Regions from separate parts of the Priestia sp. SIMBA_032 genome, predicted to be linked through region 2. Evidence: a T-box and tRNA genes for the amino acid it is inferred to sense, from the RefSeq annotation. Region 2 holds a T-box; the other holds one or more tRNA genes.
The links. A T-box is a leader RNA that pairs with one kind of tRNA and senses whether it is charged. The one in region 2 lies ahead of leuS (leucine--tRNA ligase), so its partner is inferred to be a tRNA-Leu.
Positions count from the first base shown of each region.

Region 1: it encodes a tRNA-Leu, which carries the amino acid that the T-box ahead of leuS (leucine--tRNA ligase) is inferred to sense. The anticodon was not compared.

Region 1 is NZ_JAWRXD010000003.1:386,388-401,846, reverse strand. It holds gene SB717_RS12200 (DUF2339 domain-containing protein) at 1-896, shown strand, start outside; gene SB717_RS12195 (DNA topoisomerase III) at 1,024-3,105, shown strand; gene SB717_RS40240 (YrvL family regulatory protein) at 3,189-3,407, shown strand; gene SB717_RS12185 (FAD-dependent oxidoreductase) at 3,853-5,187, shown strand; gene SB717_RS12180 (GerAB/ArcD/ProY family transporter) at 5,327-5,581, opposite strand; gene SB717_RS12175 (GerAB/ArcD/ProY family transporter) at 5,594-5,869, opposite strand; gene SB717_RS12170 (hypothetical protein) at 6,383-6,652, shown strand; gene SB717_RS12165 (phospholipase D-like domain-containing protein) at 6,965-8,359, shown strand; tRNA gene SB717_RS12160 (tRNA-Trp) at 8,586-8,659, shown strand; tRNA gene SB717_RS12155 (tRNA-Leu) at 8,686-8,767, shown strand; tRNA gene SB717_RS12150 (tRNA-Gly) at 8,787-8,858, shown strand; gene SB717_RS12145 (Na+/H+ antiporter NhaC family protein) at 9,074-10,474, shown strand; partial or broken gene SB717_RS40235 (YczF family membrane protein) at 10,898-11,134, shown strand; gene SB717_RS12140 (GNAT family N-acetyltransferase) at 11,213-11,725, shown strand; gene SB717_RS12135 (YjcZ family sporulation protein) at 11,914-12,036, shown strand; gene SB717_RS12130 (VanW family protein) at 12,110-13,048, opposite strand; gene SB717_RS12125 (hypothetical protein) at 13,227-14,042, shown strand; gene SB717_RS12120 (FUSC family protein) at 14,232-15,459, shown strand, end outside.
Region 2 is NZ_JAWRXD010000002.1:46,500-61,958, forward strand. It holds gene SB717_RS06200 (hypothetical protein) at 1-35, shown strand, start outside; gene SB717_RS06205 (MDR family MFS transporter) at 194-1,381, shown strand; gene SB717_RS06210 (GntP family permease) at 1,538-2,860, shown strand; T-box leader at 3,276-3,494, shown strand; gene leuS (leucine--tRNA ligase) at 3,559-5,973, shown strand; gene SB717_RS06220 (rhodanese-like domain-containing protein) at 6,392-6,703, shown strand; gene SB717_RS06225 (sporulation protein Cse60) at 7,019-7,198, shown strand; gene SB717_RS06230 (BaiN/RdsA family NAD(P)/FAD-dependent oxidoreductase) at 7,203-8,474, opposite strand; gene SB717_RS06235 (putative polysaccharide biosynthesis protein) at 8,686-10,329, shown strand; gene SB717_RS06240 (pseudouridine synthase) at 10,381-11,097, shown strand; gene SB717_RS06245 (DeoR family transcriptional regulator) at 11,320-11,541, opposite strand; gene pepV (dipeptidase PepV) at 11,950-13,353, shown strand; gene cysK (cysteine synthase A) at 13,386-14,318, opposite strand; gene thpR (RNA 2',3'-cyclic phosphodiesterase) at 14,508-15,062, shown strand; gene SB717_RS06265 (hypothetical protein) at 15,198-15,459, shown strand, end outside.

The DNA.
Region 1 (15,459 bases), on a different contig from region 2:
TTGTTGGTGATAATGGTGTAAAAGAGTTATTAGGTATGGCGATTCTTATTCAGCATTTATGCTTACTTTCTAGCTTTTTTCTATCAAAGTCCGTACTGCAAATATATGCGTTTACCCTTTTATCGAGTTTAGCAGTTACGTACGGCTGGCTGCTCGCCGTTTTCAACGATGGCATGACTACACTGGTGCTGCTTGCGTTAGTTATTATTTACGCATTAGGTGCTTACGCAGCAAGAAGTTCTAAAGAGAAATTTGAATTTTTTATTACCTATTTAATTGTTGCAGTAGCGTTTTTTATTCATCAGCTCGTCGATTTAAGAGAAGGAGTGATTTTATATGTCATTCAAGGGCTGGCTGTTTACTATATAGCCATGACGTATAAAAATCTTCTTCATCAACTGTTTTCTTATACGATTTATATACTGAGCGCCACGTATATCTTAGTTACACCAATCGAAGAAGTGCTGTCTCTTCCTACATTAAATTGGCTTATCGTGTTAGCGTCTATTCTAGTATTTATATGGATCAGCATTCAAAAAACAAAAGAAGATGAGCACGATACGTTCAAAATTGGAGGAAGTATTATTTTTTCTATTCTTTCTTTAATTTTTGCAACGCAAGTGACGGTCGCTGGAACCATTGATCTTTCCGCTAATATACAAACGCTTATTATGACGGCCGTTTGGCTAGTGCTGTCCATTGCTGCATTCATTATAGGATCACTTAAAACGTTTAAAACATCAACGTATGTCGGCGTAGGTATTTTGTTCTTAACACTTTTTAAACTCGTTTTATATGATTTACCTTTTATCCCAATGGCTATCAGGGCCTTGTTATTTATCGTCTTAGGAGCTATCGGTCTAATTATTTCACGCCTATTTTATAAAAAGAAGTAGCTAGAAGCTGAAGAGAAATTCTTCAGCTTTATTTATTATAATCGTGTTATGTAAACTTAATCCTGAAGTCGTACAAAAGGTATGCAATCATGTATAATGGAACAAGTGAATTGGAGGTATACATAAAATGAAATCACTTGTATTAGCAGAAAAGCCAAGTGTAGCACGTGATCTTGCGCGCGTACTTGGCAGCACACAAACAAAAAAAGGGTATATTGAAGGGCCAAAGTATGTCGTAACATGGGCACTTGGTCATTTAGTTGAATTACAAACACCAGAGGATTATGATAACCAATATAAAACATGGCGATTAGAAGATCTGCCAATCATGCCTGAGAAAATGAAATTGAAAGTAATTCGTAAAGTGAGCTCTCAGTTTCGCACAGTATCCGATCTAGCAAAAAGAAAGGATATTGGAGAGTTAATTATTGCGACTGATGCAGGGCGTGAAGGAGAACTTGTAGCGCGCTGGATTATGGAAAAAGTACGCTGGAACAAGCCGTTTAAACGCCTTTGGATTTCGTCTCAAACGGATAAAGCAATTCGTGATGGGTTTAAACAGTTAAAGCCAGGAAAAGAGTTTAACCGCTTGTATGACTCAGCGGTTTGCCGTTCAGAAGCTGATTGGCTTATCGGTTTAAACGTAACGAGAGCGTTAACGACTAAATACGAAGAACCATTATCGGCAGGAAGGGTACAAACACCGACCCTTGCGATGATAATTGAGCGTGAACAGGTAATCAATACATTCAAACCTAGTGAATATTGGACGCTTACAGCTCAGTTTTCATCTTTTGAAGCAGCTTGGCAAAAGGGCAATGAAAAGCGCATTTTTGATGAAAAACGCGCAAAAGAGCTGCACTCAAAATTATCAGGCGAGGCAGTTGTAAAAACAATTAAGCGCAAAATGCATAAAGAAGCGCAGCCGCTTCCTTATGACTTAAACGAACTGCAGCGAGATGCTAACAAACGCTTTAATTTCTCTGCTAAGAAGACATTGAATGTACTTCAAAAGCTATATGAACAGCATAAGTTAGTCACGTATCCACGTACAGATTCCCGTTATTTAACAACAGATATGGTTTCTACTATGAAAGAGCGTTTGGAAAGCATCTCTGCTGTATATAAAGAAGAGGTTCGTCCAATTTTAAGAAATGCACAGCTGCCAAAACGAGTGGTTAATAATGAAAAAGTAAGTGATCACCATGCTATTATCGTGACGGATCAGCCTGTGTTTTTACAAGATCTATCAGCTGATGAACGAAAGCTGTATGACTTAATTGCAAAGCGATTTATTTCATTATTTTATCCTGCATATGAGTATGAAGTGGTTAAAGCAGAGCTTGAAGTAAACGGGGAACAGTTAGTAGCAAGCGGAAAGCAAGTCGTGAATGCAGGCTTCAAAAAAGTTTCTGGTGGAGACTCAGAAGCAACGGTGAAGCTGCCTGATATGAAAGAAGGCAGCAAGCCGCTCATTCAGAATGTGACGATGAAAAGTGCATTTACAGAGCCGCCGCAGCGCTATACAGAAGCAGATCTTCTTGGACAAATGGAAAAACATAATTTAGGCACGCCGGCAACACGTGCAGATATTATTGAAAAGCTTCTGCAAAACGAATCCATTGATCGCCAAAACAATCGTCTGCATGCAACCAAAAAAGGGAAGCAGCTGATTGACCTAGTAGCAGACGAGTTAAAGTCTCCTGAGCTTACGGCTAAATGGGAACGTGACTTAGAAGCAATTGCTAAAGGAAAAGGAAATGCAAAAGAGTTTTTAACGAATATTCGCGAACAAACAGAAAAGCTTGTCAAGCAAGTGAAAACAAGTAATCAAACGTACAAACCTCATAATTTAACGGGCTCCAAATGCCCGGAATGCGGTTCTTTCTTAAAAGAAAAGAAAACAAAGCAAGGAAGAGTGCTTGTTTGTTCAAGCCTTGAGTGCAGCTATAGACGCGCAAAAGACCCTAAATTATCGAACCGACGCTGTCCGCAGTGTCATAAACGAATGGAAATTCATTCAGGAAAAGCTGGGACGTACTTCCAGTGTCGTTCATGTCAAGTAGTGGAAAAAGCTGAGGACAAAAAGAAAAAGATTTCAAAGCGAGAAGAACGAAAGCTTCTTAACAAATACAACGATGACGGAGCGTTTGGTTCAAGCTTGGGGGATGCTTTAAAACAAGCTCTTCAAGATAAAAAAGATAATTAACGTAGAAAAGTGCGATACCATGGTATCGCACTTTTTTAGTATAATATGGATTAAGTGATGAGTAAGCAAGGTGGCGTGGAACAATGAAAAGAAAAAGCAGGGGAATGAATCGGTTAATCGCGTTCTTTATAGTAGGAACGATGGTACTAATCATTTTAGCTATCTTAATGGGAAGCTACTTTTTTGGTTTTATAGGTTTCCTTAGAGTAATGGGAGTGAAATATGAGTCCTACTGGGCCCTATGTTTATTTTTGTATTTGGCTCTATCACAGAGCTTTTTTCAAAGGCACTCACTTTTTTAATGAAGAATGCCAGACTGAATAAAGTACTATTTGTAACATCTGCAGCTTTTATAGATATATTTTTTACTTTTCTATCAGTTTATATAGAAGACTTGCTTGTAAGCGGAATCCGTGTAACTATTTTAGCAATGGCTCTTTTATCGATCTTATTTTTTGATGGAGAGTGCATTGGATAGTGAGCTTCTACGTAAAAAAACAAGCTGATGAAGTTTTTCATCAGCAGCGTATCAGCGAATAAAGCGCACCATATCAAGCTTCAAAGCTGTTTAAAGAACTCTGTAGCATATTTTTTTAAAAAAGTATGTGATTTTTTTCGCATATCTCTTGAAAAAGGACAAACATGTTTGTATAATAAGAATTGTAAAAGATATGTGAAACATTTCACAATATATGTGAAAAACTTCACAATATCATATTTTCTATAATCCTAAGGGGGATATCATCTATGAAAATTGCAGTAGTAGGGTGTACACATGCAGGAACAGCAGCAGTAAAAAATATGGCAGAACTTTATCCAGAAGCTAAAATTACAGTTTATGAGCGAAATGATAATGTTTCATTTTTGTCTTGTGGAATTGCGCTCTATGTAGGCGGGGTCGTAAAAGATGCAAATGGCTTATTTTACTCTTCACCGTCTGAATTGCAAGAGATGGGTGTAAATATGAAAATGAAACATGAAGTTACGAATATTGATACAGAAGACAAAAAAATAGCAGTGCGAAATTTAGAAACAAACGAAGAATTTGAAGATACATTTGATAAATTAGTGATGACAACTGGATCATGGCCGATTATTCCAATCCTTGAAGGCATCGATTTAAATAATATTGTGCTTTGTAAAAACTATCAGCATGCCAATCATATCATTGAAAAAGCAAAACAAGCGAAGAAAATAGCTGTAATTGGTGCGGGTTATATTGGTGCAGAATTAGTAGAAGCCTTCGAAGTGTATGGAAAAGAAGTCACGTTTATTGATAGTGCGGATCGCATTTTAAATAAATATCTTGATCCAGAATTTACGAACCTAATGGAAACTGAGTTTGAAAATCGCGGAGTCACATTAGCATTAAACCAAGCAGTCACTAAATTTGCAGGCAGTGAGGGATCTGTTGAAAAAGTAGTGACAACTGAAGGCGAATACGAAGCGGATCTTGTGATTTTGTGTGTTGGCTTCCGTCCAAATACAGATTTAGTAAAAGGACAGGTCGACATGCTTCCAAATGGCGCAATTGTGGTTGATGAATATATGCAAACAAGCAAAAAAGATATATTTGCTGCCGGAGATAGCTGTGCGATTTACTACAATCCGATTAAGAAACATGCCTATATTCCGCTTGCTACAAATGCGGTTAGAATGGGAACATTAGTAGCTCAAAATCTTGTTAAGCCGACGATTAAGTATATGGGAACACAAGGAACATCAGGGTTGCATATTTATGATTACAATGTTGCATCTACCGGCATAACAGAAACAGCCGCTTCTCTTTTTGATATGAATGTGAAAAGTATCACAATATCAGAAAATAACCGACCAGAATTCATGCCAACGTACGAAAATATTATGTTAAAAGTAGTATATGAAGAAGAAACGAGACGAATTGTAGGAGCACAGGTTATTTCTAAAATTGATGCCACTCAAGCAATCAATACATTGTCTGTATGCGTACAGCAAGAAATGACGATCGATGAGCTTGGCTTTATGGACTTTTTCTTTCAACCCCACTTTAATAAGCCTTGGCATTTTTTAAACCAAGCAGGCCTTCAAGCGCTTCAAGCATAAAAAAGCAGGTGACTACCTGCTTTTTTTATGTGGATTTTATTATCTTTTTTATTTTTATTTTAGCAGGTCTAAAGCGGATCCATCCTATGATAAGAAGAATAAAAGGATATAAAGCTCCTACGAAAAAACTATAGGGGATTCACGTTTTTGTATCCAAACTCTTTTGATAAGAAACGCTTGGATACACAATAAGGGAAAGTGCAATCATAATGAGTGCCACTGGAAAAGAAAATAGCTTGTAGTCCTTTATATGAAATACATTAGCAAACCCCAAAAGAGTAGTGTAAAAGTAAATGCAAAGCTTAAAAAAGAGAGTAATAAACCACAAAATGGCAATGACTACTTCAATTCCTTGAAGAAAGTTTCCTACATAGTAAAGAACTTGACTGCTGATAAATAAATTAGATCACACAAAAACAGCAGACACAATCTTTCCAAACAGTTTGCCTAAAATTTTTTCGTTCATTTCCATCAGTGTAAGCGTGGGAAACATTTTTCCTAGTGAGGTAAAAAGCAAAACTAAGCCAATTCCTGATGCTACTCCGAAGAGTGCTGCAATGCAGGTATCTTGATGAGCATCAGCTGTAATAGCGGCAGGCACAACAATAATTGTGCTTCCGAGGCTATACAAAGTTACTAATTTGCGAAACTGCGCAGCTGAAATATTGATTTCATTAAGCAAATGAGCACATCCTTTTGCCATGTACACTAATTAAGTGATCCAACGGAATAATAAGTGACTTAAAGGCTGAAACATTACTTCTACCCAATCAGAAGGGTTCGGTAGAGGCAGCCGAAAGATTTTTGCAAAAGCGATCATGATACTGATTGTCATGAATACAATAAAAATTTTCCGTTCCTTTTTATGAGAATGTTGAGGTAATCTTTTTATTTCCACCCATATAATCCCTGCACAAATGATCAAAAAGGAAAGAAACAAGTGCATGCAGTCAACCCCGATACATTTTTTCGTTCAGATAAACTATTCGTATGATGTCCGCTAAAGAAAGTGATTATACATTTCTGTAAAATATAGAAAGTATTTCAGAAGATAGAAGATATTTTTTAGAGCTCTTAAATGATTGAGGGGGTTTGTTATGAGGAATATTCATACAGCTTTAACCTATTGAAACGCCGTATGAATAAGTAGAAAAATGCCACACTAAAGAGTGAAAAAATGAAAAGGAGCACTATGATGAAAAAATTCCCATACAATAAAGATAAACAACAATCGTTTCAAGCAGCACAGCAAGGGCATAAAGAAGCAGTAGATGCATATGAACAGGCAAATGAAGCTAAAAATGATGCATCGTATGGACATGAAGCGAAGCAAGCGATAGGTGAAGTAAATGAAGCCTCTCAGCAAATCGAGAACGCGCTTGAAAATGCTTCTGAAACACAGCGTCAGCGTTTAAGCGAGTTTCAGCAAGATATAAAAGATATGGAAAACGATCTTAATCAATAAAAGAGCCGCTCTTTTACTTAGAGCAGGTTCACAGTAGGGTATAAATTAAATTGCAAAAGCAGAAGATAATGAACTTCTGCTTTTTTTATTGGTAGTGTAAACGTAGGTTTCATTTATACAATTACTTCTAGCTGTCGTTTGGAGGGAAAGGCGAAGTCTTGCACGGAAATCAACAGTGGTGTAACAAATAATCCATCATTTCATTCTTATTTTAAAAGGTATAGAAGTTAAAAAAGTAAGAATCCTAATAAAAAGAAACGATAAGAATGGAAAGGGATTGTGACAGGAAACATGCTAATAAATATACTAATAATGATTGCCGTATTGTACTTCATATATATATTCGTAACTGCAGTGGTACTGTTTTATGTCCCTTTGCACCAGGGAAAAGACTTAAAAGTAATGAATACTGAGAATTTTTACGGAAAGAAAGAATCCACAGACCGCGTTATGCTTTTGGAAAACGGTTATTTTTCAGGGCTTGTTCGGATGCAGATGATTCAAGAAGCGAGGCATACAATCGATATTGCGTACTTTTCCATAGGTAAAGGTCGTTCTTCGGATTTACTTATGGGCGCTTTGTTCGAAGCTGCCGACCGAGGTATACGTATTCGAGTGCTGTTAGACGGGATCTCTCATGGGTTAAAAGGCAAGAGAAAAAATGTTCTGTATGCTCTAGCTTTCCACAATAATATTGAATTAAAGTACTATGAGCCCTTTACTATTCTTAAACCTTGGACATGGCATAATCGTCTTCACGATAAAATAATAGTAGTCGATGGCCAATTAGGTATTAGTGGAGGACGAAATATTGGAGATAAATACTTGGCCAGTCAACCAAATAAAAATTTTGTTTATGACCGTGATGTGCTAATTTATAACACAAAGCAAGAAAGTAATAGTGTCATTCTCTCAATGGAGAAGTATGTAGAGAAATTATGGAACCACCCGTATACACGCAAAGCTTTTCCAAAGCTCAAGAAGACTAAAGAATTTCGTGGCCTTTCAGGAAAGAAATTGTTAATAGATCAATACGAAGAGGCCAAAAGAGCAAACGAACCTTTTGTCCATCCTTATATTGTATGGAGAGAATCAACCATGCCTACAAGAAAGGTTTCTTTTATTACAAATCCTATTCAACGAATGAATAAAAGCCCTTTCATATGGAAAACGTTTATTAAGCTTTCCCAGCAAGCTGAAAAATCCATTGTCGTTCAAAGTCCTTATATTGTACCAACAAAAGAGATGGAACAGTATATAGATAAGTCAGTAAAATCTAAAGTGCAAAGAATTATTTTAACTAATTCGATTACATCCACTCCAAATGCTATGGCTTTTTCTGCATACTTGGGAGTAAAGAATCGCGTTATAAAAGCTGGTTCAAAGCTTTATGAATATCAAAAGCCTTATTCAATTCACGGGAAATCTGTTGTTTATGATCAGCGTTTAAGTGCAGTTGGTTCTTTTAACTTAGATTCACGTTCAGTATTTTTAAATACTGAATCCATGGTTATGATAGATAGTGAAGAATTTGCAGCCGAGCTAACAGGAGCTATTGAAACTAAGATTTCTCACAGTACGCTTGTGGGAAACGAGGGAGAACCTGTGGGTTTTAATACGGATTCTCAAAAAAATGTCCCTCCTGTAAAATCTGCACTCCTACATATCCTTTCAGTCTTCACGCGATTTTGGAGACATTTTGTATAGTTCCGCCCTGTGCCTAAAAAAGGCTTTTACTGAAAATCAATGGTAGAATTAAAAGCTACTGCAACTGGCGGAGGGGAGTATAAAAAGCTGTGATATGCCTCACAGTTTTTTGAAATCGCTAGTACTAGTCATGATTCTTAAAAAGACCTATTGACGAAATTTCATATATGTTTTATTATAATATAGCGTCGTCAATAAACGAGGTTCTTTTGAAGAAATCATTTCTAGGGGCATAGTTTAAAGGTAGAACTACGGTCTCCAAAACCGTCAGTGTGGGTTCGATTCCTACTGCCCCTGCCATTTTGGAGTTATCTTTTAATTCACACGCGGGTGTGGCGGAATTGGCAGACGCGCTAGACTTAGGATCTAGTGTCTTATGACGTGGGGGTTCAAGTCCCTTCACCCGCATCTTTACTTTCATATACGCGCGGAAGTAGTTCAGTGGTAGAACACCACCTTGCCAAGGTGGGGGTCGCGAGTTCGAACCTCGTCTTCCGCTTCTTTTCAAAAGCAGTTTGCATGTGCAAACTGCTTTTTTTGTTGTAGAAATAAAGATTTTTACGATGCGGTTTTTAATTAGAAATAGTTTATTAAAGCAATGCTGCTTATACGTGTTGTTTTCGTGAATATACACATAATATTGGGGTTACATTAAAAGCTAATGAATGATACGTGAAGACATCTAATATGGTCTTTAAGATAGGGGAGAGTCCTATGGAATCTAGTTGGTTTTCAATTATACCGTTTTTAATTGTTATTCCCATAGCTATTTTTACCAAACAAGTGCTGCCAGGGTTGTTTTTAGGCTTATTAGTAGGTGCTTATTTGATTGAACATTCGATTGTCGGAGGTGTTGAAAAGCTACTTCACTACGTTGTACAAGCTCTTAGAAATAAAAGTAATATAGAAATCGTCGTCTTTTTATACGCGTTTTCAGGGCTTATCGGAATGATTAAGATGGCTGGAGGAGTTAAAGGTTTTGTGGAAACAGCTGCAGAAAGAATTGATACAAGAAAAAAAGCTCTTATTTTAACCTATGTTTCAACCATGGGAACATTCAGTGCTCCCACATTTCGTTTTGTGACGATCGCGCCCATCATGAGAGCACTACTCAAAAAGGTGAAAATGACGACAGCAGAGCTAGGGTTTGTTATTGAAACAACTGCTACTCCTGTTATTGTCTTAATTCCTGTGGCAACGGCATTTGTAGGGTATATGGTCTCAATCATTCAAATGGCAATTGATCATCAAGGCATAAAACAAGACGCTTATTCTTTGTTTATTCAAAGCATTCCTTATAACTTCTTTTCGATTGTGATTATTCTAGTAGGGATTTATTTCAGCTTTTTTCATCATTCAACATCTACGGCTCCTATGAAGCTAGAGGAAGAAGACGAAAAAGATTGGCATGATTGTCATCCTTGCGTGTCGAAGGATTTGCCTTCTAAGCCTTGGAATTTGTTAGTACCTTTACTTATTGTGATTTCACTTACCTTATTTTTAACATGGTGGAGCGGGCATCACAAGAGCCACACCTTTTTTGAAGCATTTATTAAAGCAGACGTGTTAGAAGCGATGGTAGTAGCTTTAATTATCACTACGTTAATTACCCTCATTTTTTTCTTATTTCAGCGCTTTACATTACAGAATTTGCTTAATGGTTTTATTACAGGAGGCAATGACTTAATGTCCGTTATTCTGCTGTTATCGGTAGTATGGGGATTATCCGCTGTTACAGAAGACTTAGGTTTTTCAAATTTTGTGACGGCACATTCCAAGTGGATTCCTCAAATGTTTGTCACTCCTTTTATGTTTGTGTTTGGAGCTGCTATTTCTTACTTTATCGGGTCTGCTTGGGGAACGTGGGGGATTTTAATGCCGCTTGGCGTATCGCTTGCAAGTTCTGCAGATCTTTCTTTGCCATTAATTATCGGTGCGGTGTTTGCGAGCGGTTCCTTTGGAGCATTTTCTTCACCTTTAAGCGACGATACGAATACCATCGCCAAAATATTAGATTTATCTGTTATTGAATATGCCAAGTACAAATTAAAGCCAGCTTTAATTGCAGCGGGAATAACAGTTGCTTTTTATCTTGTTGTATCTTTCATGTTTTGAGTGCGAGAAATAGCCATCTATTTATTATCAATTTTTCATTTTTTTCAGCTTAAAGTATGCATACAGTCCTAATGACAGGCATACTAGCATGATACAAGTAAGCGGAAATAAGATGGTATTAACAAAATGATCATAAAACCATATATACACGAACATCACCTCGATAATTTTAAATAAAGTAGCTGTACCTATTAATAAAGGTAAGGTTCTCAGAAAGCAAATTCTTAAAAGAAGACTCTGCTTGTTCACTGCTTGTTTGATTTTTAAAGAACGAAGGCATAAATGAAAGCACCCTTACTATAGTTTTTATTAATTTGACCAAAAACCGTATAATTATGTAATTTTTAACAAAGCATCTTTTGCATGACGGTAAATAAAAATGACGACCCTATGAGGTAAGTAAAGATTAGGTGAGGAGAGAAAATGATGAAAATTATTGGAGTTAGCCTGCTGCCATTTGGATCAGCGATCGCTCTTTCTGTAGGAATTGATCTTTTTCAAGGAAAGAACGTACTGCAGGCACTATAACTATACAATGCTTTAAGCCCGTTTCGTGTAACGGAGTTGGCCGAATTATTTGTCCTTTTTTCTCTTTTATTTTTCTTTTTCACAGAGTCGCTTTATCTTCTTTTAAAGAAGCGGCAACAAAAACAACAGTAACTTGGTGCAAAGAGGTTTTTATATCTTCACTATCGAAACAAGTGTATAAAAGATAGCTTTGAGATAGGGGAGAACGACATGAATATTGAGACTAACAGATTACTAATACGCAAATTTAAATATGAAGATTGGCAAGATGTCTACGCATATACATCTGATGCTCATGTCATGAAGTACATACCAGAAGGTGTTTTTAGTAAGGATGATGCGAAGAAATTTGTAAATGAAAATATGAAAGGAAATGTTAAAAATTTTCCAGTTTTATTAAAAAACGAAAAAAATTTAATTGGTCATATCGTCTTTTTTACCTATTTTGGGGACCATACTTATGAAATTGGCTGGGTATTTAATTCTCTCTATTATCAGAAAGGATATGCTTCAGAAGCAGCAAAAGCAATAGTGGACTATGGCTTTAACACAATGAAACTGCATCGGATTATTGCTACTTGTCAACCTGAAAACACGCCTTCTTATCGTGTTATGGAGAAGATCGGGATGAGAAGAGAAGGGTATTTTAAAAAATGTATTCCAACCGAAAAAGGATGGTGGGATGAATATTATTATGCGATTTTAAAGGAAGAGTGGAAATGAGCTTTACTTTTGCGGAATTACATTTTCCGAGCTGTAAAGATGAAAACAAGCCCAATTTTTAAAAAATGAGCAGAAAAGTAAACCAAAACGTCTAGGCAGACATACAATAAGCTATCCATGAGAAACACCCCATGTTTGAACCTTCTTTGTTTTAGCAACAGAAAATTACGTTGAAAGGGAGTGCTTGTATGTCTAATGCTGGATGTGGATTTGGTTCTGGTTTCGCTTTATTAGTTGTATTATTTATTCTATTAGTAATTATCGGATGTAGTTGTTATAGCGGTGGTTACGGTGGCTACTACGGCTGCTAATTATATCACTGAATAGCCTAAAGGATACCCTTTAGGCTATTTTGTGTTCATTATAAAAAGCTGGAACAGATGATTAGTCAGCAGGCTCAGTATCAACATGTGATTCAATTTTTTTCTCTTTCGGCAATTGGTCAATAGAAGCCCAAGGCACGCGGCGAGGCTTATATTCAATCGCATCAGTAGAGTAAATGGCCACGCTTACGACTCCCCCGTGTACCTGCGCTCGAATCAACAAAGGATCACTGTACGTATTTTTAAAATGAAAGTCAGGTCCATACCAGCTGACGGTAGCGTCTCGCCCAGGAGGTACGTAGGAAACACTGCGGCTGTGTGAGTAACGCTGCGTAATTGTGACGCCAGCGTTATCGACGGCGTTAAATAAGGTAGAAGAAACTTGGCAAATCCCTCCTCCAACTCCTTCAGAATACTCTCCTTTTACAATGATTGGCGCACGCATATATCCTTTTGCTGCCGTTCTTTTTCCAACGGTTTGATTAAAAGAGAAAACTTCCCCAGGAAATATGACGCTGCTGTCTAGTGATTTGGCCGCAAGAGAAATATTGTGAGAACGATTTTTATTACGAGGGTTAAATCCCGTATGATAATGACCGATTTGCTTAATTCGAATCGTTGCAAGCAGCTCCTTATCCACGCGAGGCGGAACAGGAAGCGTCGGGATTTCTAGTGTTGACGTACCGCCATTAAAAAAATAAGTATAAAATTTCTCCGCAAAATCTTTATGATATAGTTTGACACCCGCTTGCTCAGGAACAATTTGTCCGCTTTTATCAATGCGGGCATTTATGGGCTCTCTATATGTTTTTTTATCCAATTCTTTTAGAAGAAGGTTGTATCGATCATGATCAACCATAGGTACAGGAAGAAGAGGTACTGCCACTTTGTCCCGTTCAATCCGTTCAATTGGTTTACCGTCATGAGTAATAGATAGGTGGTCTTGTGAAGAAAGAGGTTGAATGAGCATTAAAAGTCCAACCATCCAAGTGAAATTCATATCATATACCTCGCTTTCACCTGTTAGTATGAATAAAATGAACCGTTTAATGTATAGGATTCACAAGCTCTTTTTTGTATTATTTTCCATGAGTCGAGCGTGTAAAAATTTCTATTTATAATTGTATGTGTACTTTCGCATATTACATAGAGAAACTACAAGGTAATGAGGGTAGACAATGACAAAATTGATGATTTTAGTCTTTATGCTTATTAGTTTTTTTGTGCATCCCCAAAAGATGAAAGCAGAAGAAAACCTTACGTACTTTCCGGTAAGTGATACAGGAAAAGTATTAAAGTGGAAACGTGTAGAAAGCTTACTGCCAAAGGGGAAAAAATTTAAAGTTATTGATGTAGAAACCGGTTTTTACTTTTATGTGCAGCGAAGAGCAGGCTCACACCATGCAGATGTTCAGCCGCTTACACGTCAAGATACGAAAGTAATGAAGCACTTATATAATGGAAAATGGAGCTGGAACCGAAGAGCTGTTCTTATTCCGTTTAAAGGCCAAATGCTTGCAGCTTCCATGAATGGAATGCCTCACGGAGCCGGTGCGCTTGACAATGGGTTCCCCGGTCATTTTTGCATTCATTTTGCAGGAAGTACGACTCACAAGTCTCAAAATGTGGATCCAAGTCATCAGTTAATGGTATTAAAAGCAGGAGGAAAGCTTGATGAATATGCATTAAAAGCTGAGCCGGCAGAAGTCGTCAATATGTTTTTAACGGGATTAAAGCAAGATGACGATGCCTTAATGCAGCCGGTTTTGCGCGTGAAGCAAGAGCATAAGCTATGGACAAAACTGCATAGTATCTCCACTATTTATTATAAAACGGCCTTATTTCATGCAAAAAAGTATAAAACAAAAGAGAAAATCGCCGTAGATTGTCTTATTTATTACGAAGATAAAGGGGCTCAAAAGACAACGATGGTTTTTACTTTAAAAAGAAATCCGTTAACAAACGGGTGGGAAATTTCTTCTCTTACACTGTAATGAACCATTATCGCTTAAAAACACATCTGACAAAAAACAGATGTGTTTTTAAGCATTTGTTTAGCTCTTTAGCCGTTCGCAATGTTATGGTGGAAAAACGTGCCTTACATACGATAGAAAAGAATAAAAAAGGGTGTAAGTAATAATATTACTCTTTCTACAAAGAACTCTACAGAACGAAAGGAGAGGGTGTTTATTTTCTCATATTGGTTTAGCCGCTTAGTCGCTGCAGATCCTGGACGAAAAAGGCTCAAAACGGCTTCTAAAGCTACAATCAGCGTCATTACAGCGGTCGTTATTATGCTGATTGTATTAAAAGCAGCGGGAAGCTCACAAATTACCGCTGCTATTTTATCGGGCGTAATCGGCCTGATGGGTATATTGGTTGTGAATGATGAAACAACAAAAGCAAAAAAAGTGACAACAGGCTTAGTAGCACTTTCTAGTGCCGTTTCTCTCGGCATTGGCTCGTTTCTATCACGATATGGACAAGCAGAAAATGTTTTTCTCGTTCTGCTAGTGTTTTTGTCTTTTTATTTACAGAAATTTGGTATTCGCTATTTCTCTCTGTCGATGGTAGCATTTATGTCGTTTTATTTTGCTTCTATTTTACACGTTACATTCTCTCAGCTGCCTTGGCTGTTAGCTGGCGTCATAGTAGGAGCCTGCTGTGTATTTATCTATAATTTTGTTATCTTTAAAGACCGACCTGCCAACGTGCTGAGATCTTCAATGAAATCGTTTCATATTCAAGTTAATCTGGTGCTTGATTTAATTATTGAGTTAATTCAAAAGAGAAGTATTGAACCACCTCAAATCAAACAGTATAACCGAAATATTAAAAAACTAGCGGAGTATACCCGTGTAGCCTCAGAAGAGCTTGGAAATACAGATCCCCACGACATATGGCCTGGCGTAACAGCTGAACAAATGCGCCTTTATGTATTTGATACAGTTATGCTGCTCCAGACATATTCCCCGGCGATTCGAAAGCTCAGTGAATTAAAGGCATTTAATCATTTTGATATTCAGCAGGTGCTATTAAAGCTAGTGGAATCGATTCGCGAAGCAGAGGTATTAAATGAAAATCCTACTCATTCCTTAACGGATGCAGCTCAGCATCTGCAAGAGCTGCGTCAAAAATTAAGCGAACTCGAACCTCAAGACAAAAGGTATAAAGACTGGCTTTACTTAATCCGCCGTATCGAAACGATATCAAATCATGTCATTGATGAAGCCTATGAGCTGCAGCAGGCAATTGTGAAACAAGAAAAACAGCCTCAAAAAGAAGCAGAAGAACAAGAAGACAAAGAGGATAATGATGAAGAAAAAGGATTAAAACCGTCTACGAAAAAGTCTATTCAAGCGGTCATCACTGCCGTTGCGACATTAATATTTGGCTCGTTTTTATCTCCAT
Region 2 (15,459 bases):
AGCGTGCACAGCCGGTTCGTTCGAAGCAAAAATAAGCGGTGAAAAGGTGATTTTGCATGATATAGTCATGTGAAATCACCTTTTTAAATAGTCAGCGAATTTCAAATAAATTGTCTATATGTAAAAGCATTGCGAACCCTTTAAGAAAAGACTAGAATGTACGTTGGCATTCGAATAGATAGGGGGGAGATCAATGCCCAAATCACTTTGGTTTTTGATTATTGGTATGCTTGTAAACGTAACGGGAGCTTCATTTTTATGGCCTCTCAATACAATTTATATAAATGAACATTTAGGAAAGTCGTTATCCGTTGCAGGAGTGGTTCTTATGCTGAATTCTGCTGCAAGCGTAGTGGGTAATTTGCTAGGGGGAACACTTTTTGACAAAATCGGAGGATATAAATCCATCTTATCAGGAATTATTATTACTCTTATTGCATTAGTGGGACTCGTGTTTTTCCATGGTTGGCCTACATACGTTGTTCTCTTGGTTGTTGTAGGGTTTGGATCTGGTATTGTGTTTCCATCTATGTATGCAATGGCAGGGTCCGTTTGGCCACAAGGCGGAAGAAAAGCATTTAATGCGATGTACGTTGCTCAAAATGCAGGAGTAGCTATCGGCGCAGCGGTAGGGGGCGTTGTAGCATCTTATTCATTTACGTATATTTTCTTAGCTAATACAATTTTATACGTTATTTTTCTGCTTATTGCTATTTTTTCATATCGTCATATTTCGGTTACCGTTGGGCAAACGAATGTCCTTAATGAAGCTGGGAGCATTGGACATAAAACGAAGCTGACTGCTCTTCTTATTTTATGTACGGGGTATGTCTTATGCTGGGTAGCGTATGTTCAGTGGCAAACAACGATTGCTACGCATACGCGTGAGCTGAATATACCTCTTTCTAGCTACAGTTTACTTTGGACGATTAACGGGATTTTAATTGTAGTCGGTCAACCTTTGATTGTACCCATCATTCAAAAAGTAGCAAAAACATTAAAAGTACAGGTTCTAATTGGAACGGTGATTTTTGTGGCTTCATTCATCATCGTGGTGAATGCAACAACATTTTCACAGTTCTTAACAGCAATGGTTGTGTTAACAATTGGAGAAATGTTCGTTTGGCCAGCCATTCCAGCTGTTGCAAGTCAGTTGGCTCCATCTGGAAAAGAAGGATTTTATCAAGGTGTAGTTAACAGCATGGCTACTGCAGGTAAAATGATTGGCCCTCTCTTTGGAGGCGTTATTTTCGATGCGTTTAATATGTCTACACTGTGCTATTTATTAATTGCGCTATTGCTATTCAGCATGTGTACAACATGGATATACGATTATAAATTAAAAGAAAAACGTCAGCGTTCATTAACCATCTCTAAATAAATAGAGATGGTTTTATTTTTGACTGTTTAATAAACGTAGGAATGTCTTCAGTATTCCTTTAATAATATAGTAAGGGTTGTGACAAGCAAAGAAAGGAGTATATACCTGTAAAATTGTAAACGTTTTCTAATTATATGACTTCATGGGGGGCTAAACATGCTTAGTATGATTGGATTAATTGGAGGATTATTGCTGCTCATTGTATTAACGATGAGAGGCATGAATTTATTTATAGCAGGTCCGCTCAGTGCTTTAGTTGTTGCGGTAACAAGCGGAATGCCTTTATTTCCACAGCTGGTGAAAGAAGGAGAAGCAAATTTTGTTGGCAATTACATGTCTGGTTTCACAGGATTTATTGCCTCTTGGTATTTAATGTTTCTATTAGGCGCCGTCTTTGGAAAAGTAATGGAAGACAGCGGGGCCGCTGATAGTGTTTCTCGCTGGATTGTCAGTAAACTAGGAATGAAAAGAGCAGTGTTGGCAATTGTACTTGCCTGTGCGGTCTTAACATACGGAGGAGTCAGTCTGTTTGTAGTAGCATTTTCTGTCTATCCAATGGCTTTAAGTTTATTCAAACAAGCTGATTTGCCGAGGCGGTTTATCCCTGCTGCTTTAGCATTCGGTTCCGTTACGTTTACGATGACCTCGGCTGGATCACCTGAAATCCAAAACTGGATTCCAATTGAATATTTGAAGACTAGTCCGTATGCAGGATGGGAAGTTAGTTTAGTTGTAGCAGTAGTGATGGCTGTATTCGGCTACTGGTGGTTAAAGCGCTTGATTTCAAAAGCAGTTAAAAATGGAGAGCGTTTTATATCACGCGAGAAAGATCCAGCAGTAACGGAAAATCAGTCTCTTCCTAATCCGTTATTAAGTTTGCTTCCGCTTGTGGTCGTGCTCATTATTTCTTTTGCACTTCATAAGCCACTTCAGCAATCTGCGTTGATTGTTGCACTTTTAAGCGGGATCATTGTCACTTATATTGTGAACCGAAAGCATTTTAAAGGATTTTGGAATGCAGCTTCAGAAGGAACGCTGGGGGCGTTAATTGCGATTGGGAATACAGCTGCTGTCGTAGGTTTTGGAGGGGTTGCTAAGGCTGTTCCCGCGTTTGGAGTGGCTGTAGATGCCATGACGCATATTCCAGGAAGTCCGCTGATTGGGGGAGCTATTGCGGTGAGTGTTATCGCGGGGATGACAGGTTCGGCTTCAGGAGGTCAGGCGATTGCTTTACCAATCTTAGCCCCTCACTATCTAGATGCTGGTGTAAATCCAGAAGCTCTCCATCGCGTAGTAGCTATTTCTTCTGGAGTATTAGATTCTTTGCCTCATAATGGTTATGTCGTCACCACAATTAATTCTATTTGCGGAGAAACTCACAAAGATGCGTATGGATCAGTTGCAGCGATGACGGTAATTGTTCCGCTTGTTGGTCTTGCACTTGCGATTATCCTGTTTTCTTTTGGATTTGGCATTTAATAATAGCCGCTAAAGAAAGTAGAGGCTGAGACAAAAGGACTTTAGCCGAAGGAAGATCCGAACGATAAATCGTTCGGATTTTTTCATTATTATGGTAAACGTGAATCTTACGTATTTAGTTGCTTCAAGCTGCTGATTGGAGGGCAAGATGAAGCCTTGCATGGAAATCAACAGTTTTGTAGCAAAGAGTCCAGATATCCTATTTGTTCACCTTTAGATAGGATTGATTTAGTTATGTCTCAATCTCTTTTTTTGTTTTGCGCTGCATGTATGTTTTTGGGAGAAGTTGTTCATATATAAGAATGAAAGAGAGGATTCAGCAGCAAAGCAGTGCTGCAGAGCAGAAACTTTTACAAAATCCCTTGAACAACTTGCAGTTTACGAACATATTATTTACAATACAAGGTAGTATGATGTAAAAACTATGATAAGGAATAGTAGTGAACGAAGCGAGCTAAGAGAGCTGACGGGTGGTGCGAGTCAGCAAACGGGCGTTCATGAACTCACCTTGGAGTTGTAAATGTGAAGTAAAGTAACATTTACCGTCTATCCGCGTTAAGGAAAATGAGTGAGTACATAATTGTGCTAATTTGGGTGGTACCGCGGGAAGTTTATTCAACCTCTCGTCCCTTTGTTTGAGGGATGAGGGGTTTTTTAGTTTAATTAAATACAGCTGGAGCGTACAAGGAGGATTATGTATGGCTTTTAATCATGAAAAGATCGAACAAAAATGGCAAAAAGTTTGGGAAGAAAATAAAACATTTAGAACAACAGAAGATGAAGGAAAGCGTAAATTTTACGCATTAGATATGTTCCCTTATCCATCTGGCGCTGGTTTACACGTTGGGCATCCAGAAGGTTATACAGCAACGGATATTTTATCTCGTATGAAGCGTATGCAAGGATACAATGTACTTCATCCAATGGGATGGGATGCATTCGGACTACCTGCTGAGCAGTATGCATTAGATACAGGAAACGATCCGGCTGAGTTCACTGAACTTAACATTAATAATTTCCGCCGTCAAATCAAATCGTTAGGTTTCTCTTACGATTGGGAGCGTGAAATTAATACAACTGATCCTAACTACTATAAATGGACGCAGTGGATTTTCTTACAGTTATATAAAAAAGGCTTGGCTTATGTGGATGAAGTGGCGGTTAACTGGTGTCCTGCTTTAGGAACAGTGCTTGCAAACGAAGAAGTTATCGACGGTAAAAGTGAGCGTGGAGGACATCCGGTTGAGCGTCGTCCAATGAAGCAGTGGATGCTTAAAATCACAGCTTATGCAGATCGTTTACTAGAAGATTTAGATGATCTTGATTGGCCAGAAAGTATCAAAGAAATGCAGCGAAACTGGATTGGCCGCTCTGAAGGAGCTCACGTTCACTTCACAATTGATGGATATGACGAAACATTTACTGTGTTTACAACGCGTCCTGATACGCTATTTGGGGCAACGTATGCCGTTTTAGCACCTGAACATCCGTTTGTGGAAAAAATTACAACAGCCGAACAAAAAGAAGCGGTAGAAGCTTATTTAGATCAAATTAAAAGCAAAAGCGATTTAGAGCGTACAGACTTAGCTAAAGACAAAACGGGCGTATTCACAGGTGCTTATGCAATTAATCCTGTAAACGGCGAGAGAATGCCGATTTGGATTGCTGACTATGTTCTAATGAGCTATGGCACAGGTGCAATTATGGCTGTTCCTGCTCATGATGAGCGCGATTATGAGTTTGCTGTTAAATTTGAACTGCCGATTAAAGAAGTGGTAGCGGGCGGAGACGTTTCAAAAGAAGCTTATACAGGCGACGGCGAGCACGTTAATTCAGACTTCTTAAATGGTCTAGATAAAGAAGAAGCAATTTCAAATATGATTCAGTGGCTTCAAGCAAATGAAAAAGGTGAAAAACAAGTAACATACCGTCTTCGTGACTGGTTATTCAGCCGTCAGCGCTACTGGGGTGAACCGATTCCTGTTATTCACTGGGAAGATGGCACAACAACTGCAGTTCCTGAAGATCAGCTTCCCCTTGTGTTACCAAAAACGACTGAAATCAAACCGTCAGGTACAGGTGAATCTCCGTTAGCAAACATTGATGACTGGGTGAACGTTGTGGATCCGGAAACGGGCAAAAAAGGGCGCCGCGAAACAAATACAATGCCTCAATGGGCAGGCAGCTGCTGGTATTACCTACGCTACATTGATCCAACAAACAGCGAAGCGTTAGCAGATGCAGATAAATTAAAAGAGTGGTTGCCGGTTGATATTTATATCGGTGGAGCTGAACACGCCGTTCTTCACTTATTATATGCTCGTTTCTGGCATAAGTTTTTATATGATATCGGCGTAGTTCCAACAAAAGAGCCGTTCCAAAAGCTGTTTAACCAAGGTATGATTCTTGGAGAAAACAATGAAAAAATGAGTAAGTCAAAAGGTAACGTTGTAAACCCAGACGAAATCGTAGAAAGCCACGGTGCAGATACGCTTCGCCTTTACGAAATGTTTATGGGTCCTTTAGATGCATCAATCGCTTGGTCAACAAAAGGACTTGATGGTGCACGTCGTTTCTTAGATCGCGTATGGCGTTTACTTATTGAAGATAATGGTGAATTAAGCAGCAAGGTTCAAGAAAGCAATGACACTACACTTGAACGTGTGTACCACCAAACGGTGAAAAAAGTAACGGAAGACTACGAAGGTCTTCGTTTTAATACGGGTATCTCTCAGCTCATGGTATTTATCAACGACGCATATAAAGTTGACGTGCTGCCAAAGCAATACGTAGAAGGATTTGTGAAGCTATTAGCACCAATTTGTCCTCATACGACTGAGGAATTATGGAGCAAACTAGGTCACGAAGATACAATTTCGTATGAAGCTTGGCCTGCGTTTGACGAAGCAAAACTTGTAGATGACGAAGTGGAAATTGTCGTTCAAATTAACGGTAAAGTACGTGCGAAAGTAAACGTACCTGCTGAGGCATCTCGTGAAGAGCTTCAAGATATTGCAATGGCTAATGAAGACGTTCAAGAGTTCATTGAAGGTAAGACAGTGCGCAAAGTAATTGCTGTGCCTGGTAAATTAGTAAACATCGTAGCTAATTAAGTATTGATGTAGAACAGACCCCCCTGACTAAAGAGCAGTCAGGGGGTCTGTTCTAGACCTAAGGGCCTGATGTCCCCCTTTCGGGGTTGACATCAGGCCCTTAGTCAAAATCTTTGAAAGCAAGAACGAAGTAGTCTGATTAGCCAATGATAGAGTCACTTGGTCGAGTGGTCTTCTTTGTTTCTTTTTTTAGATACACTCTAGAGTGAAAGAGCTAGAGTAGCTTGTGTTCTAGACTTAAGTAGATGTACCTTGCTTTCGGGTTTGATCTTAAGAGCTTAGTCAAACCTTTAACTACAATTGGAAAAGCTTAGGCAGGGTGCTGTTTAAGCTTTTCTTATTTAGTGGCATAAAGGTATTTGAATTTGCTACAATAGCGATAGCAAGCTGAATGAAAGAATAGAGAGGAATGACGAAGATGGAAGAAGTAAAAGTAATTACGCCTGAAGAACTTCAAAAACGCGTTGAAAATGGAGAAGAACTTCATTTAGTTGATGTGCGCGAAGATGAAGAAGTAGCAGAAGGGATGATTCCAACTGCTAAACACATTCGTATGAATGATATTCCAGCTAACGTGGATTATTTTGATAAAGACAAAGAATATATTTTCATTTGCCGTTCGGGGCGCCGCAGTGAAAACGTATGTTACTACCTTCAAGAACAAGGATATAAAGTAACAAATATGGTTGGCGGCATGTTAGAGTGGGAAGGAAAAACGGTTAATAAATAAAAAAGAGGCTGGGACAAAAGTATCTCAGTTAAAGTGAAAAATGAACTATTGATCAACATGTTTGATTAGTGGTTCTTTTTTTGTTTTATTCGTCTTTAGATTGGATTCAGTTCGTTATGTCTCAACCTCTTTTTTTGAATGAAACTTCTACCATCCGACTAAAATGATAGTAGCAAAACAAATGATGACTAAATCTATAAAAGTCTTCATAAAAATAAAGGTAGGAAGAAGTTGAAAATCAGTACAAAAGCCATCATTGAGAGAAGCAGTCCATTCTGATTGAAACAAATTTGATAGGACAAGGTGGTAGAAGCTGTGATACAAGTGAAAATGTTTGATAAAGAGCATGAAAAAGATTTAGAGTTTGCGGTGAACCGATTTTTACGAAAATTAGAAGATGAAGACGTCGTGGATATTAAATATCAAGTCACAGTGGATGTTGATCGTGATGAGCAGGTGTACTGTTTTTCAGCCATGGTTATGTATAAAGCCTAGCATATTATGCTAGGCTTGTTGCAAATTCTCCTGCATTACTCCCCGCCAAACGGCCTGTTACAAGAGCAGAAGTAATATTGTATCCTCCAGTATATCCGTGGATATCAAGAATTTCCCCGCAGAAGTAAAGGCCTTGCATAAATTTCGAAGACATTTCTTTTGGGTGAATTTCTTTAACGGATACGCCGCCTCCTGTGACGAATGCTTTCTCTAAAGAAAGCGTGCCGTTTACAGCAAATTCAAATCGTTTGCACATTCTCGAGAACTCTCTCAGTTTTTCATGCTGAAGCTGTCCCGCTAGTGCTTGGCTATCAATGTCTGCTTGCTCGAGTAAAAATAATAGATAACGTTCAGATACAAAACCTTTTAAAACATTTTTAATCGCTTTTTTCGGCTCTTCTTTTGTCATTTTAGCTAATTGTTGAAAAATCTCTTCTTCATTTTGGCTAGGAAATAAATCAATAGACATTTGAACAGTGTTGCTTTTTTGTTTCTTTAACTCTTTAACGACATATTGGCTGCAGCGAAGAGCGGCTGGACCAGAAATGCCAAAGTGAGTGAAAATCATATCCATCTGATGAGTAATGACAGGCTTGCCTTTTTTATTAAGAACGCTTAATCCTACACTACGAAGCGATAGACCCTGAAGCGTTTTGGTTTTAATAAAGTGTTCGCTAGATGTAATAGGAACTTCTGTTGGGTAAAGTTCAGTAATTTTATGCCCCGCATCTTTTGCCCATTGATAACCGTCTCCCGTCGAACCTGTATGAGGCACTGATTTTCCACCTACTGCAATCACAACGCTTTTCGTTTGGATTGCTTCTCCGTTTTGAAGCACAACTTCTTTCACGGTGTTGTTTTCATAGGTTACGCGTTTAACGGCTGTATTTGTACGAATTGTCACACGAAGACGGTGAAGTTCGCTAATTAATGCATCAACAACAGATTGAGCTTTATTGCTGACCGGAAACATACGCCCGTGATCTTCTTCTTTTAATTTAATTCCAAGGCCTTCAAAATAGGAGATGATATCTTCGTTATTAAAAACAGAAAACGCACTGTATAAAAATCTTCCGTTTCCTGGAATGTGTTTAATAAGTTCATCAATCGGAAGGCGGTTTGTTACATTACAGCGTCCGCCTCCAGAAATGGCAAGCTTTCGTCCGAGTTTATTGCCTTTATCAATTAATAATACGTTTGCACCTGACTCTCCAGCTGCAATCGATGCCATCAAACCAGAAGGTCCTCCTCCGATTACGACTACATCATATATCATACTTTCACCAACCTGTCTATTCTTAAAAAATTTTAGTTTGTTCACTGACAAATCTCTCAACATTGGATAAAATGGGCTATAGTCTTTGTTTTTTTAGTTTGTTGACGAGTGCGAGTGAGTATAAGACCTTTCTTAGTGTATACTGTCACTTGCTTCTTTTCAATTCTATCATTATTATCAGTATGTAACATTAAGTATCGGAGGCAAACGTATGTCTGATTCAAAATTGTTAAGAGGGACCTTTGTGCTAACGCTTGGCACGTATGTATCCCGAATTCTGGGAATGATTTATTTATTTCCATTTGCGATTCTTGTTGGAACCGTAGGAGGAGCACTGTTTGGTTACGGATATAACCAATATGCTATTTATTTAAGCATTGCTACAGCCGGTATGCCAATGGCCGTATCGAAATTTGTGTCAAAATATAATGCACTCGGCGATTATTATACGAGTAGAAGAATGTATCGGGCCGGCATGAAATTAATGCTTGTCACAGGAATACTTGCATTTTTACTTTTATATTCGTTAGCTCCTGTTATGTCTAGAATTACACTGGGAGGTTCTGATTTAAATAACTCCTTAGAAGATGTAGTAATGGTTATGCGAATGGTTAGTATTGCGTTAATTGTAGTACCGATGATGAGTTTAATGCGAGGATTTTTCCAGGGGCACCAGTCTATGGGACCCACAGCTGTTTCACAAGTAGTTGAACAGCTTGTGCGCGTTGTCTTTTTATTAGCATCCACCTATATTGTCATCAAAGTTGTACATGGGAGTCTTGCATTAGCGGTTGGATTTGCTACAATGGGGGCTTTTGTAGGAGCTCTTGCTGGACTGGCCGTATTAATTTGGTACTGGAAAAAACGAAAGCCTCATCTCGATAAAATGGTGAACGAGCAGACGGTAACGCCTACGCGTATTTCTACCGTATCCATTTTTAAAGAGCTGCTTACGTATTCATTGCCATATGTGTTTGTCAGCTTAGCTATTCCGCTGTATCAGTATGTGGATCAATTCACATTTAACCGTGCGATGGTAGCGGCTGGACAAAAAGAAATAGCGGAGTCCATGAACGGAATTGTTCAGTCTTATGTTCCAAAGCTTGTGATGATTCCTGTTTCATTAGCTACTGCGTTTGGTTTGACTCTTGTACCAACGATTACACGTTCATTTGTGAATAAAGATTATAATGTATTGCAAAAGCAAATTGATCAAACATATCAAACGATTATGTTTCTTGTGCTGCCAGCATCTGTAGGGTTAATGGCTTTAGCTGGCCCAGCATATACGTTTTTCTTTGGAACAGATGCATCGGATGCGGGTGGTAATGTCTTGCTTTATTATGCACCGGTAGCTTTATTATTCTCATTTTTTACGGTTAATGGAGCTATTTTACAAGGAATCAACAAACAAAAATATGCTGTTTTAAGTCTATTATTTGGATTGATTGTGAAAATTGTGGTGAACGTTCCATTTATTCTTATGTTCCACGAGATTGGTTCAGTTTTAGCGACAGCACTAGGCTATATCGTATCTCTTGTTTATATGTTTGCGCTTATTCAAAAACACGCAAAATATAACTACAGTGAGTTTATAAAACGCTCCGTGCTCATTCTCATTTTTGTTGCGATCATGGGAATCAGTGTAAAAATTGTCGCAGCGGTGATTGGTCTGTTTACAGAGCCAGGACGATTCTCTGCCACTGTTATTACGATTATAGGAGCAGCAGTAGGCGGCCTTATTTACTTTATCATTACCTATCGTTCAAGCCTGCTTGAAAAAGTAATGGGAGCGAGGGTAACAGGTGCAATTGAACGAAAGATACTGCGCCGAAATAAACAGCGCAGTGCATAAGAAGATGACTCGTCAGAGTCATCTTCTTTTCAAAAAAGAGGAGGATATTACATGCGTTTGGATAAATTGCTTTCTACCGTTGGGTACGGAAGCCGAAAAGAAGTGAAAGGTCTTTTAAAGACTGGAGCTGTTAAGGTAGATGGTACAGCGGTTAAAGATGCCAAGGTACACGTTAATCCAGATGAACAAGAAATAACTGTACATGGCGAAGCCGTTTCTTACCGAGAATTTGTTTACTTTATGCTGCATAAGCCGCAAGGTGTCATATCAGCGACCGAAGATTCTCTTCATGAAACAGTGTTGGACTTACTGGAAATTGACGATGCTGTGTACGATCCATTTCCGGTAGGGCGTTTAGACAAAGATACAGAAGGGCTCTTGCTGCTGACAAATGACGGTCAGCTTGCACATCAGCTGCTATCTCCTAAAAAGCATGTTCCTAAAACGTATTTTGCAAAAATTAATGCACCGGTGACTGAAGAAGATGCTGAAGCATTTAGACAGGGTGTCACTCTTGATGATGGATACGTAACAAAATCAGCAGAATTAAAGATACTAACAAGCAGTGTGGAATCAGAAATTGAATTAACGATCGTTGAAGGGAAATTCCATCAAGTGAAGCGTATGTTTGAAGCAAGAGGAAAAAAAGTAACGTATTTAAAACGTTTATCTATGGGAGCTTTGCTGTTAGACGAGTCGTTAGATTTAGGAGAGTACAGGGAGTTAACCGAAGAAGAACTAGCTTTATTGCAAAAATCAAATGCCTAAGAAGAGGCGAAAGAAAAAGGAACCTAAGTCTAAAATGGTTCCTTTTTTTGTCCACTTTATTAGACAAGTGAAACATTTCACGTTAAAGCACTTAAACGAGTACCAACTCTGCTTGACGTGCAAATGGAGCGGGGGACTATGCACTCGTCCAAGTCTTGACTTTCTACTGCGTAGAATTTTATCTCTATATATAAATCACTTACTACCCTTGAAATAAACTTACTAGGATGACATCTTGACCTTCTTTTGCGTAGTCGTCCATGTACCGCGACTTGGGCTGCGAACTAAATCATTATATGCTAACACATTCAAGTCACGCTGAATGGTTCTTGGTGTAATACCAAATTCGTCTACGAGCTCTTGCGTTGTAACTGTTCCATTTTTACAAATGAACATATAGACCGATTTGATACGAGTTAGCATTCGATTAGTTGAAGGTTTCAAAAAACCACTTCCTTATTCGTTTTTCGTAAGGCACAACTTCTTTATAACTCTGAGATGTCAAGCACTATTTCAGTCCTTATCCTTATTGTACACAAAATCGACAGAAAAATAAAAGAGAAAACGCAAATTAACACAATATTTACAAAAAATGATATAAATATGTAATCCTTTCGTAACATCTCCTTCCTCTATTTGCACATTTTTTATAGTATATGTAAACAATAAACAAATAGAATCCGTTTTTATCGATTGTGCCTACAAATTATTTCCCGGAATTTTGACTCTGTAAACCTTTGATATGAAAGGAAAGAGACAATTATTTCTTTCTATATAAAGGTATGATAAAGTTAAATTTACCAATAGTAATGATAGATACAATCTGTAAAAGCAGGCAAAGGAGACAAACAGATGACGGCAATTAATTGGAAAGAGGAAGTTCAAAAAAGAGAAGCTGAAATTCTAGCTGAGACGCAGCGTTTTCTACAAATTAAAAGTGTTTTGACAAGCACAGAAAAACAAGAAGAGCCATTTGGACCTGGAATTGCTCAAGCGCTTGACTTTCTTTTAAATAAAGGAAAAAATGATGGGTTTTCCGTCAAGAACGTAGACGGATATGCTGGTCATATTGAAGCAGGAGAAGGAAAAGACCTCCTTGGCATTCTTTGTCACGTAGACGTTGTTCCTGAAGGAGACGGGTGGTCGGTTGATCCATACGGCGGTGAAATAAAAGACGGGAAAATTTTTGCTAGAGGAGCAATCGATGACAAAGGCCCGACGATGGCTGCTTATTATGCGATGAAAATTGTGAAAGATTTAGGGCTTCCTCTATCTAAGCGGGTTCGAATGATTATTGGAACGGATGAAGAAAGTGACTGGAGATGTGTGGACCACTACTTCAATCATGAAGAGATGCCAACGATGGGATTTGCGCCCGATGCAGATTTTCCTATCATTTATGCTGAAAAAGGTATTACAGATGTAGAAATTCGCCAGCAGCCAATTGAAGGAACAAAGGGAAGCGTTCAGCTTACATCATTTGTCTCTGGGCGACGCTACAATATGGTTCCTGATCTTGCAACAGCTGTTCTTGAATTCCATAGTGAAACGGATATTAAAAATAAATATGATCAATTTTTAAAAGATGAGTCTTTAAAAGGTTCAATAACCGAAAAGAGCGGTGCGTATACACTTACTCTAGAAGGAGTTTCAGCACATGGCAGCGTGCCTGATAAAGGGAAAAATGCTGGGCTTACACTTCTTCGCTTTTTACACACATTAGAACTTGATGAACAAGCTAATCAGTTTGTAGGTTATGCAAATGCGTATTTAGTTCAAGATGCACTAGGAGAAAAAATGGGCTTGAATCGCAAAGATGAGGTCACGGGTGATTTAACGATCAATGTGGGAATCATGTCTTATAATCAAGAAGAAGCGGGGCACTTTGGCTTAAATATTCGCTATCCTGTATCAGCTCATATTGACGATATTATTGATACGATTAAAGAAAAAAGTGAATCTTATCAAATGACCATCAAACATTTTACAGATTCTAAACCACATCACGTCGATCAAAAACATGAGCTTATTCAAACGCTTCAAAAGGTTTACCAAGAACAAACAAATGAAGAACCTACACTTATTTCAATCGGAGGAGGAACATATGCCAGAGCATTAGAAGCTGGTGTGGCATTTGGACCTCTTTTCCCAGGCCGTGAAGAAGTAGCGCATGAAAAAGATGAGTACATGGTAATTGAAGATTTACTTCGTGCAACAGCTATCTATGCACAGGCTATTTACGAATTAGCTAAATAAAAAAGCGAACGCCTTTGCGTTCGCTTTTTTTATTATTCAAATGAGAAGAGGTCGCTTGATAAATAACGTTCACCTGTATCGCAAGCAATACATACGACCACTTGATCGGGAGATAATTTTTTGGCTACCTCGATAGCAGCATAGCACGCAGCGCCTGATGAAGGGCCGACTAAAATTCCTTCTTCAGAAGCTAAGCGTCGCGTAATATCGTAGGCTTGTTCATCTTTAATTTTTAAAATTTCGTCGTAAACATCTACGTTAAGCGTATCAGGAATAAATCCAGGGCTTGTTCCTACAAGCTTGTGCTTTCCAGGTCTTCCTCCAGATAATACAGGAGAACCAGCGGGTTCCACAACGTGAACGGTCATGTCTGGGTAGTTCTCTCTTAGAACTTCACCTGTGCCTGTGATTGTTCCGCCTGTTCCAGCAGTAGCAACAAAAGCGGATAAGTCTTTTCCTAAATCGTTCATTGCCTCAATAATTTCCTTAGCAGTCGTTTTTCGATGTGCGTCAGGGTTTGCATTATTTTCAAACTGCATAGGCATAAATGCATTTGGAATTTCTTTTGTAAGCTCTTCTGCTTTGCGAATTGCCCCACGCATTTTTTCATCGCCCGGTGTTAGAACAACTTCAGCACCATATGCTTTTAACAAGTTAATTCGTTCTTGAGTCATGGTATCTGGCATGACTAAAATAGAACGATACCCTCTTGCCGCGGCATTCATAGCTAAGCCAATACCTGTATTTCCGCTCGTTGGTTCAATAATTGTGGAATTTTCATTGAGCAAGCCTGCTTTTTCAGCTTCCATGATCATATTAAAAGCAGCACGGTCTTTTACACTACGGCTCGGATTAAAAAATTCTAGTTTTAAGTAAACGGATGCTCCATCTGCTGGTTGAAGACGATTTAATTTAACAAGAGGTGTCTCGCCAATCAAATCAGCCATATTGTTAACAACTTTCATTTTTCTCATCCTTTTCTTATAAAAATTCTCTGTATTGTTTCTATGATAACACAAATTCTTATTTTTTAAGCACATGGCAAATTTTCAGAAAAACCTCTCTATTTTATCCAAAAAACCTTTAAAATAAATCTAGTTCTTTTTGAACATAACAAATTGGGGAAAGATAATGAAAACAAAAGGAGGGATTTGATGAAAGGTGATCAACACTATTTTATTGGAATCAACGTGCCTGTCTCCATTGCACGTCAGGCAGAAAATTGGGCAAAGGAATTAACACCTTTTCCTTTCAAACAATGGACATACCTTGACGATTATCATATAACGCTACAATTTTTAGGATTTGTCGGGAACAAAAAGGAAAAGCTGATTAACCGCTTAAAAGAAGTAGCCTCTCGTCATTCAAGTTTTTCATTGCAGACAGGTCAGTACGATGTGTTCGGTGCGTATAACAAGCCTAGAGTGCTTTATGTAGGCCTTAAGCCAAATGATAAGCTTATGAATCTACAAAGGGATATACAGGCCGTATGGGGAGACCTAAGCGGCTTATACGAAAAACGTCCTTATCGTGCTCATATTACGATTGCAAAGAAGTGGGGAGGGGAAGCCGGGCTTTCGGAAGAGCAGTTAAAGCAAACGTTGATTGAAGAACAGTTTCAAGTAAGTTCGTTTGCCCTTTTTGAAGTTCATCCTGCTAGCAAACCTAAATATAAAGAAATACTATCTTTTTCCTTGCAGTCACAGTAGCATATGAACATATAAGCATGGAGAGAGAGTATTTAAAGATTAATCTTATCAAAGGAAAGAAAACGCCGATGATAATAGAGAAACGATCGATGAACAAAGTTTTAGAGGAATTTTAATTAGGGGATTGATGTAAACGTGGCGCAGCTACTTAAGGTGAAAGATTATATTTCCCGTTATGAAAAAGACGTTTATCACTACACGTCTCAGTTTAATCAGTTAAAAAAACATAATTGGAAGAAAGCAAAGCAATTATTTGAAGAAGGGCTATTACATGAGCCCCCTGTACAAGAAGAACCAAAAGCTCAACGTTCATTTTTGCAAAAAGCAAAAGAGCGGTTTACAAGAAAAAAAGAAACGTTTGAAGTGGAAGAGGCGTTCTCTAGCGATAGCGTGGAAA